3 regions of the Micromonospora fluostatini genome follow, and region 1 is predicted to be linked to each of the others. Evidence: riboswitches for the same ligand, from Rfam matches in the RefSeq annotation. Region 1 holds a riboswitch; each other region holds the start of a gene.
The links. A riboswitch is a leader RNA that binds a small molecule or an ion and turns the genes downstream of it on or off. The one in region 1 is predicted to bind cyclic di-AMP.
Positions count from the first base shown of each region.

Region 2: another riboswitch for cyclic di-AMP. It lies ahead of ACQUFX_RS23075 (coiled-coil domain-containing protein); the one in region 1 lies ahead of ACQUFX_RS01420 (coiled-coil domain-containing protein).
Region 3: another riboswitch for cyclic di-AMP. It lies ahead of ACQUFX_RS09610 (LysM peptidoglycan-binding domain-containing protein); the one in region 1 lies ahead of ACQUFX_RS01420 (coiled-coil domain-containing protein).

Region 1 is NZ_CP191251.1:313,273-315,524, reverse strand. It holds gene ACQUFX_RS01425 (cation diffusion facilitator family transporter) at 95-1,009, shown strand; cyclic di-AMP (ydaO/yuaA leader) riboswitch at 1,164-1,296, shown strand; gene ACQUFX_RS01420 (coiled-coil domain-containing protein) at 1,300-2,252, shown strand, end outside.
Region 2 is NZ_CP191251.1:5,233,559-5,235,810, forward strand. It holds gene ACQUFX_RS23070 (YibE/F family protein) at 1-882, shown strand, start outside; cyclic di-AMP (ydaO/yuaA leader) riboswitch at 1,049-1,179, shown strand; gene ACQUFX_RS23075 (coiled-coil domain-containing protein) at 1,184-2,194, shown strand.
Region 3 is NZ_CP191251.1:2,237,961-2,240,212, forward strand. It holds gene ACQUFX_RS09605 (diacylglycerol/lipid kinase family protein) at 1-191, opposite strand, end outside; gene ACQUFX_RS09610 (LysM peptidoglycan-binding domain-containing protein) at 343-1,014, opposite strand; cyclic di-AMP (ydaO/yuaA leader) riboswitch at 1,011-1,151, opposite strand; gene ACQUFX_RS09615 (hypothetical protein) at 1,496-1,825, shown strand; gene htpG (molecular chaperone HtpG) at 2,016-2,252, opposite strand, start outside.

The DNA.
Region 1 (2,252 bases):
CCGGTCAACGGCCGAATACCGACAGTTTACTTGCACACATAGCGATGTGAGCATATGTTGGACCGGGTCCGGACGACAGGCGGAGGGTGTGGACGTGGGCGCAGGGCATGATCACCAGGCCACGGTGGCGAACGCCGCACACCGGCACCGGGGGCGACTCTGGGCCGCGCTGGTCATCCTGGCCGCGTTCACGGTCGTGCAGACCGTGGGCGCCTTCGGCACCGGGTCGCTGGCGCTGCTCTCCGACGCCGGGCACATGTTCACCGACGTCCTGGGCATCGGGCTGGCGCTGGCCGCGATCACCGCCACCCGCCGGGCCACCGCCGACCCGCAGCGCACCTTCGGCCTCTACCGCCTGGAGGTGCTCGCCGCCCTCGCCAACGCGCTGCTGCTCAGCGGGGTCGCGGTCTACGTGCTGATCGAGGCGGTCCGCCGGCTCGGCGAGCCGCCGGAGGTGCTCACCGGCCCGATGCTGGTCGTGGCGCTGCTCGGCCTCCTCGCCAACGTGGTCGCCTTCGGGCTGCTGCGCAAGGGCGCCGAGGAGAGCATCAACCTGCGCGGGGCGTACCTGGAGGTCCTCGCCGACCTGCTCGGCTCGCTCGGCGTGATCGCCGCCGCACTGGTGATCATGGTCACCGGCTGGTGGTGGGCCGACCCGCTGGTGGCGGTCGCCATCGGCGCCTTCATCCTCCCCCGGACCTGGCGGCTGGCCCGCGCCGCGCTGCGGATCCTGGTCCAGGCCGCCCCGGAGCACCTCCAGGTGACCGAGGTGCACGACCGGCTCTCCGCCGTCCCCGGCGTGGCCGAGGTGCACGACCTGCACCTGTGGACCCTCACCTCGGGCATGGAGGTCGCCTCGGCGCACCTGACCACCACCCCCGGCGCCGAGGTCGGCACGGTCCTCGCCGCCGCCCGGACGGCCCTGCGCGAGGACTTCCACATCGAGCACGCCACGTTGCAGATCGAGCCCGGAGCGTCACCGGGGGCCTGCGGGGCGGTCGGCTGGTAATTAGCGCACGCTTAAATCTGGGCGCGTATTGTCCGGTTCATGCCGAGTTAACTGGTGTCCCTCCGGACGTCAGCGGTCACGGTGACTGCAGTAGTCACACCCGCACCGGTAGGCTCGGTTCCGGCCTCCGCCAGGCGGCGCCCACCGGCGCCGGCGGTGGCCGTCGCCTAATCGCCACGGTGGCGAGCCGGGGAACCACGTCCGTGGGGTGCATCCGCGTCAGCGCGGTAGGGATCTTCCGTCCCGAACCCGTCAGCTAACCCGGTCGGCGGCTGACGGAAGGACATGTCTTGGCAGTAGTGGCATCACCGCGACGTATCACCGCCCGGCTGGCGGCCGTGCTCGTCACGGCGCTCGCCGTCGGCGCCGCCATCGCGCCGGTCACGCCGACGTCCGCCGCCACCCGGGCCGGCCTGCTGGCCGCGCCGGACGACGACCCCGAGGGTGGCACCCCGGCCCTGCGCAACCAGCTCGAGGCGGCGAGCAAGGGTTGGCTCGACGCGAAGGCCAAGCTGGAGAAGTCGGCCAAGCGGCAGCAGGACCTCACCGGCCAGCTCAAGACCCTGGAGGCCGACCTGGCGGTCCGCACCGGCAAGGTCGGTGAGATCGCCCAGGTGGCGTACCGCACCGGCCGGCTCGGCGCGGCGAACGCGCTGCTCAACGCGAACTCGCCCGAGGGCTTCCTGGACCGCGCCGCCGCGCTCGACCAGGTCGCCGCCAGCGAGGAGCGGGAGCTGCGCAGGCTGCGCGAGACCCGCGACTCGTCCGCCCGCACCAAGCTCGCCCTCGACGGCGAGGTCCGCGAGCAGCGCAAGCAGGTCGCGACCATGGCCAAGCGCAAGGAGCAGGCCGAACAGGCTCTGGAGGCGTCCATCGCGCGGGATGCCCGCGAGGCGCAGGAGCGCCGCCGGCAGCAGGCGCAGCAACGCAGCAACGCGGGGTCCAGCGGGTCCAGCGGGCCGGGCGGGACGAGCACCAAGACCGCCAAGGCCGCGCCGCGCAACCCCGACGGCTCCTGGCCGCGCGAGTCGTGCAGCGTCAACGACCCGACCCCGGCCAACGGCTGCATCACCCCCCGCACGCTGCACGCGCTCAACCAGGCCAAGGCGGCCGGCTTCACCCGGTACGTCTCCTGCTACCGGCCGGGTGGCTCCGGTGAGCACCCCAAGGGCCGGGCCTGCGACTTCGCGGCGCAGAAGAACGGCTTCGGCGGCGACGCCACCGGCGGGGACCGGACGTACGG
Region 2 (2,252 bases), 2.4 Mb from region 1:
GTGGCGTTCGGCAGGTGGCGCGGGCTCGCCGCGCTCGGCGGGCTGGCGGCCAGCTTCGCGATCCTGATCACCTTCGTCGTACCCGGCATCAGCGCCGGCCAGCCGCCACTGCTGGTGGCGGTGGTCGGGGCCGCGCTGATCATGTTCATCGTGCTGTACCTCACCCACGGGATCAGCGCCCAGACCTCGGTGGCCGTGCTCGGCACCCTGGGCAGCCTGGTGCTCACCGGCCTGCTCGGGGCGGCGGCGACGGCGGCCACCCACCTCACCGGGTTCGGCGACGAGAACGCCACCACCCTGTCGATGTTCCAGACCGACGTCGACCTGCACGGGCTGCTGCTGGCCGGGATCGTCATCGGTTCCCTCGGCGTCCTCGACGACGTCACGGTCACCCAGGCCGCCACGGTCACCGAGCTGGCCCACGCCAACCCGAACCTGACCCGCAGACAGCTCTACCGGGCCGGCACCCGGGTCGGTCGGGCGCACATCGCGTCCGTCGTCAACACCATCGTGCTCGCGTACGCGGGCGCGTCGCTGCCGCTGCTGCTCCTGCTGGTCGCCGACTCCCGGCCGGCCGGCCAGGTGCTGACCAGCGAGTTCCTCGCCCAGGAGATCGTCCGCAGCGTGGTCGCCACGCTCGGGCTGGTCGCCGCCGTACCGCTGACCACCGGTCTCGCCGCGGTGGTCACCGCCGCCGGCCGCCGCGCCGCCGCCGGGGCCGGAGCCGGCGCCCCGCCCGCCGACGGCTCCGGCTCGGCCCGTCCGCCGGCCCCACGGCACGACGCGCTCGAGGCCCTGAGCGCGCCCCGGGCCGCCAACCAGTCCCCCGACGCCCCCGCGAGGTGGCCTGACCGAGAAAGGAACACCGACCCCGCATGGTGACACTCCTCAGCGTGACCGCCACGGCTTCGCACCATGAGAAGCGCGTCACTGGTTACGCCCCGCCATGGCGAAATCACGCATTAAGTCGGCTTCCGGACGTAGATCCCAGGGGCGACTCTCGGGTAACCTCGCTGCCGGTCACCGCCGAAGGCGCGCAGCGGCGCCAGCGGTGCCGCCGCCCAATCGCCACTGCGCGAGCCGGGGAACCAGGTACCTGGGGTGAATCCGCGTCAGCGGTAGGGGCTACTTCCGTCCCGAACCCGTCAGCTAACCCGGTCGGCGGCCGACGGAAGGGAAGACTGTGACGGCACCCCTGCGCCGCTGGTTGGCCCCGGCGGCGGCGGTGATCACCGCGTTCGCCATCTTCGCCGGACCCGTGCCGGCGGTGGCCGAGCCCTCCCGGCCCTCGGGGCACGAGGACGGCGACTCGAAACTGCTCAACGAGGTCATCGAGACGACCAACCGGGGCTACGTTCAGGCCAAGGCCAAGCTGGAGAAGTCCAAGAAGCGGCAGCTCCAGCTCGACCTGGAGGTCCGCCGGGCGCAGACCGAGCTGGACGAGCTGGCCCCGCAGGTCGGGCAGATCGCGGCCCAGTCGTACCGCAGCGGTCGGATCGGCGCGATGGCCATGCTGCTGGACAGCGGCCAGCCCGACTCGTTCGTCAAGCGGGCCCAGGCCCTCGACGAGCTGAACATGGTCAACGCCCGGAAGCTGGCCGAGGTGCAGGCGGTCAAGGACAAGGCGGCCCAGGCCAAGCTGGAGCTCGACGCCGAGGTCGGTGAGCAGCAGAAGCAGACCGCCATCATGGCCAAGCAGAAGCGGGAGGCGGAGAAGTCGCTCGCCCTCGTCGGTGGGCAGGGCCTGACCGGCGGCCTGGTGGCGGCCGAGTCGCCGGTGGCACGGATGGGCCCGGGGCGGGACTCGGACGGCAACTGGCGACCGATGAGCTGCACCGAGAACGACCCGACCACGTCCGGCTGCATCACGCCCCGCACCCTCCACATGTACAAGGAGGTGAAGCGGGCCGGCTTCGACCGCTTCGTCGGCTGCTACCGGCCGGGCGGGCCGTGGGAGCACCCGAAGGGCCGGGCCTGCGACTGGTCGTTGCAGAACCGGGGGTTCGCCCCGTGGCACAACAACGACACCCGGATGTACGGCAACAACCTGACCGCGTTCCTGGTCCGCAACGCCGACCGGCTCGGCGTGTACTACGTCATCTGGAACCGGCAGATCTGGTTCCCGGCGAACGGCTGGAGTTCCTACAGCGGGCCGTCGAACCACACGGACCACGTGCACGTCTCGCTGCTGTAGCCGCACCGACCACCGGACCGGGCCGCCCCCCACACCTGCGGGGCGGCCCGGTCCGTCG
Region 3 (2,252 bases), 1.9 Mb from region 1:
GGCGCCTTGCGGCTCTTCGGGACCTCGTACCAGAGCAGGTCCCGCACACCCGCGCCGACCAGTGTCGCGCGGAGTTCGTCGAGGCCACCGCCGAAGGTCTTCTTGCGGTGCGCGACGACGGCGACGGTCCCGACGGCCGGGGCGGCGTCCACCGGCCCGGCGGGGCGATCTTCCCGCGTGCTCGTGCTCATGGTGACCGCTGGTACCCCGCCGGCCGGCTCGCCACGCCTGCCGGTGAGCCGGGCGACGCCCGGCCGGGAGGAGAATCCGGCCGGGCGTCGTGGACCCCACGGACCCCGTGGTCGGTGACGGTCAGCGGCTGAGCCGCTGACCCGGGAGGATTCAGAGGCTGAGCCGCTGGCTCGGGAAGATCAGGCCCGGGTCGTCGCCGACGACCCGCTCGTTGCGCTCGTACAGGGCCTGCCATCCGCCGCGGACGTTCTTCGCCTGGGCGATCGTCGACAGCGTGTCGCCGGGCCGGACCACGTACGTGCCCCGGTCGCTGCCCCGGGTGGCCGGCTGGGCGGCACGCTGGCGGTTCTCGGCCCGCTCCGCCGTCCCGGTCGACCGCGACTGCGACCCGGACGACTTCGAGGTGGTCGACTTCGACCCGCTCGACGTCGACGCCGAGGCGGAGCCCTTCGCCGCGCCGCCCCTCTTGCCGCAGGTCGGCCAGGCGCCGATGCCCTGGCCCTTGAGGACCCGCTCGGCCACCGCGATCTGCTCGCCCCGACTGGCCAGGTCGGCCCGCTTGGCGTACCTGAGGCCGCCGTACCCCTCCCAGGTGCTCTGCTTGAACTGGAGCCCGCCGTAGTAGCCGTTGCCGGTGTTGATGCTCCAGTTCCCGCTGGACTCGCACTGCGCGATCGCGTCCCAGTTGACGCTGTCGGCCTGCGCGGGGGCGGCCGTGCCGAGCACGGCTGCGGCCCCGGTCATCGCGCCGACGGCGAGGGCGCCGACCGTCCTGCGGCGGTTGCTGGTACGGCGGTGCCGGGCGTTGTACTGAGTTGGCATTGGTTCCTCCACGCCGACGAGGTGAGCTGTCGGGTTCGGGCCGAGGAGCCCGGCCGCCGCTGGGCGGCTTCACCCCGAGGTGACCTGCACCGTGAAACGTCGGGTCCCCCGCTCCATGCCCTGGACGACTGGTGCCGCGCGGACCGGTGGCATGGATTGGGCGTACCGGGCGCGGTGTCCGCAAACGCGAACTCGTACGACGGTAGGGCGGTCTGCCCCGATCGCCCACCGTCGGTGAGGTTCTTCACCGGGCCACGCGGGGCCGCCTCCGGTCGGGTTGCGGCACCGTCCACGGCGTGCATCATGGAGCGCCGGCCCCGGGGTGCACGTCGATGTCCGACGGCCCCGCCGGACCGCCGGGTCGCAGGTCGGAGGGCAGGGCCACGTGGCGATTGTCACGTGCTGGTGGCCGGTGGTGCGGGTTCAACCCGGTGTTGACTGGTGAGGGTTAAGGGGACATCGCGTACGAGGGGGACCGCTCATGTCCGATTCCGTCCGACCTGACCGTCGGGACAACGTGCCGGAGGGCGTGACCGACCCGATGCTGTGGCGCCTCGCTGTCCGGGTCGCCGAGCAGCACCGGGGCGGCGAGCACAGGGAGTGCCGCAACCTCCAGTGCCTCGACCGGCCGCAGCCCTGCGCACCCTGGGCCTGGTCACAGCAGGCCCTGCGCCTGGCACAGCCGCCACAGCAGCAGCCGACCTGGCAGCAGCCGGCCTGGCAGCAGCCGGCCTGGCAGCAGCCGTCGGAGCAGTCCGCTCCCGTCGGGCACCCGCACCACCGGCACGACTCGCCCGCCGCCGCAGCCTGATCCGCCTCGGTCAGCACACCGCGCCGGTCACCACGACAAAATCCGGCCAGCGGGTGACCGGGGCCGACGAGGCCACCGCCGGCGGGCTCCGCGACCACGTCCACGGCGTCGCAGCCGACGACGAGCGGCGCGGGGTGGGCCCGGTGGGGCGCCACCCCGCGCCGAAGCGGTCAGCGAGCAGCCGACGCGGTCAGAGGGTACGGGCCAGCCGGTCGGCCAGGATCCGGGTGAACCGGGCCGGGTCGGTCAACTCCCCGCCCTCGGCGAGCAGTGCCATGCCGTACAGCAGCTCGGCGGTCTCGGTCAGCGCGGCGGTGTCGTCGCCACCCTGCTCGTGCGCCGTCCGCAGGCCGGTGACCAGCGGGTGGGTCGGGTTGAGTTCCAGGATCCGCTTGACCGGCGGGACCTCCTGCCCCATCGCCCGGTA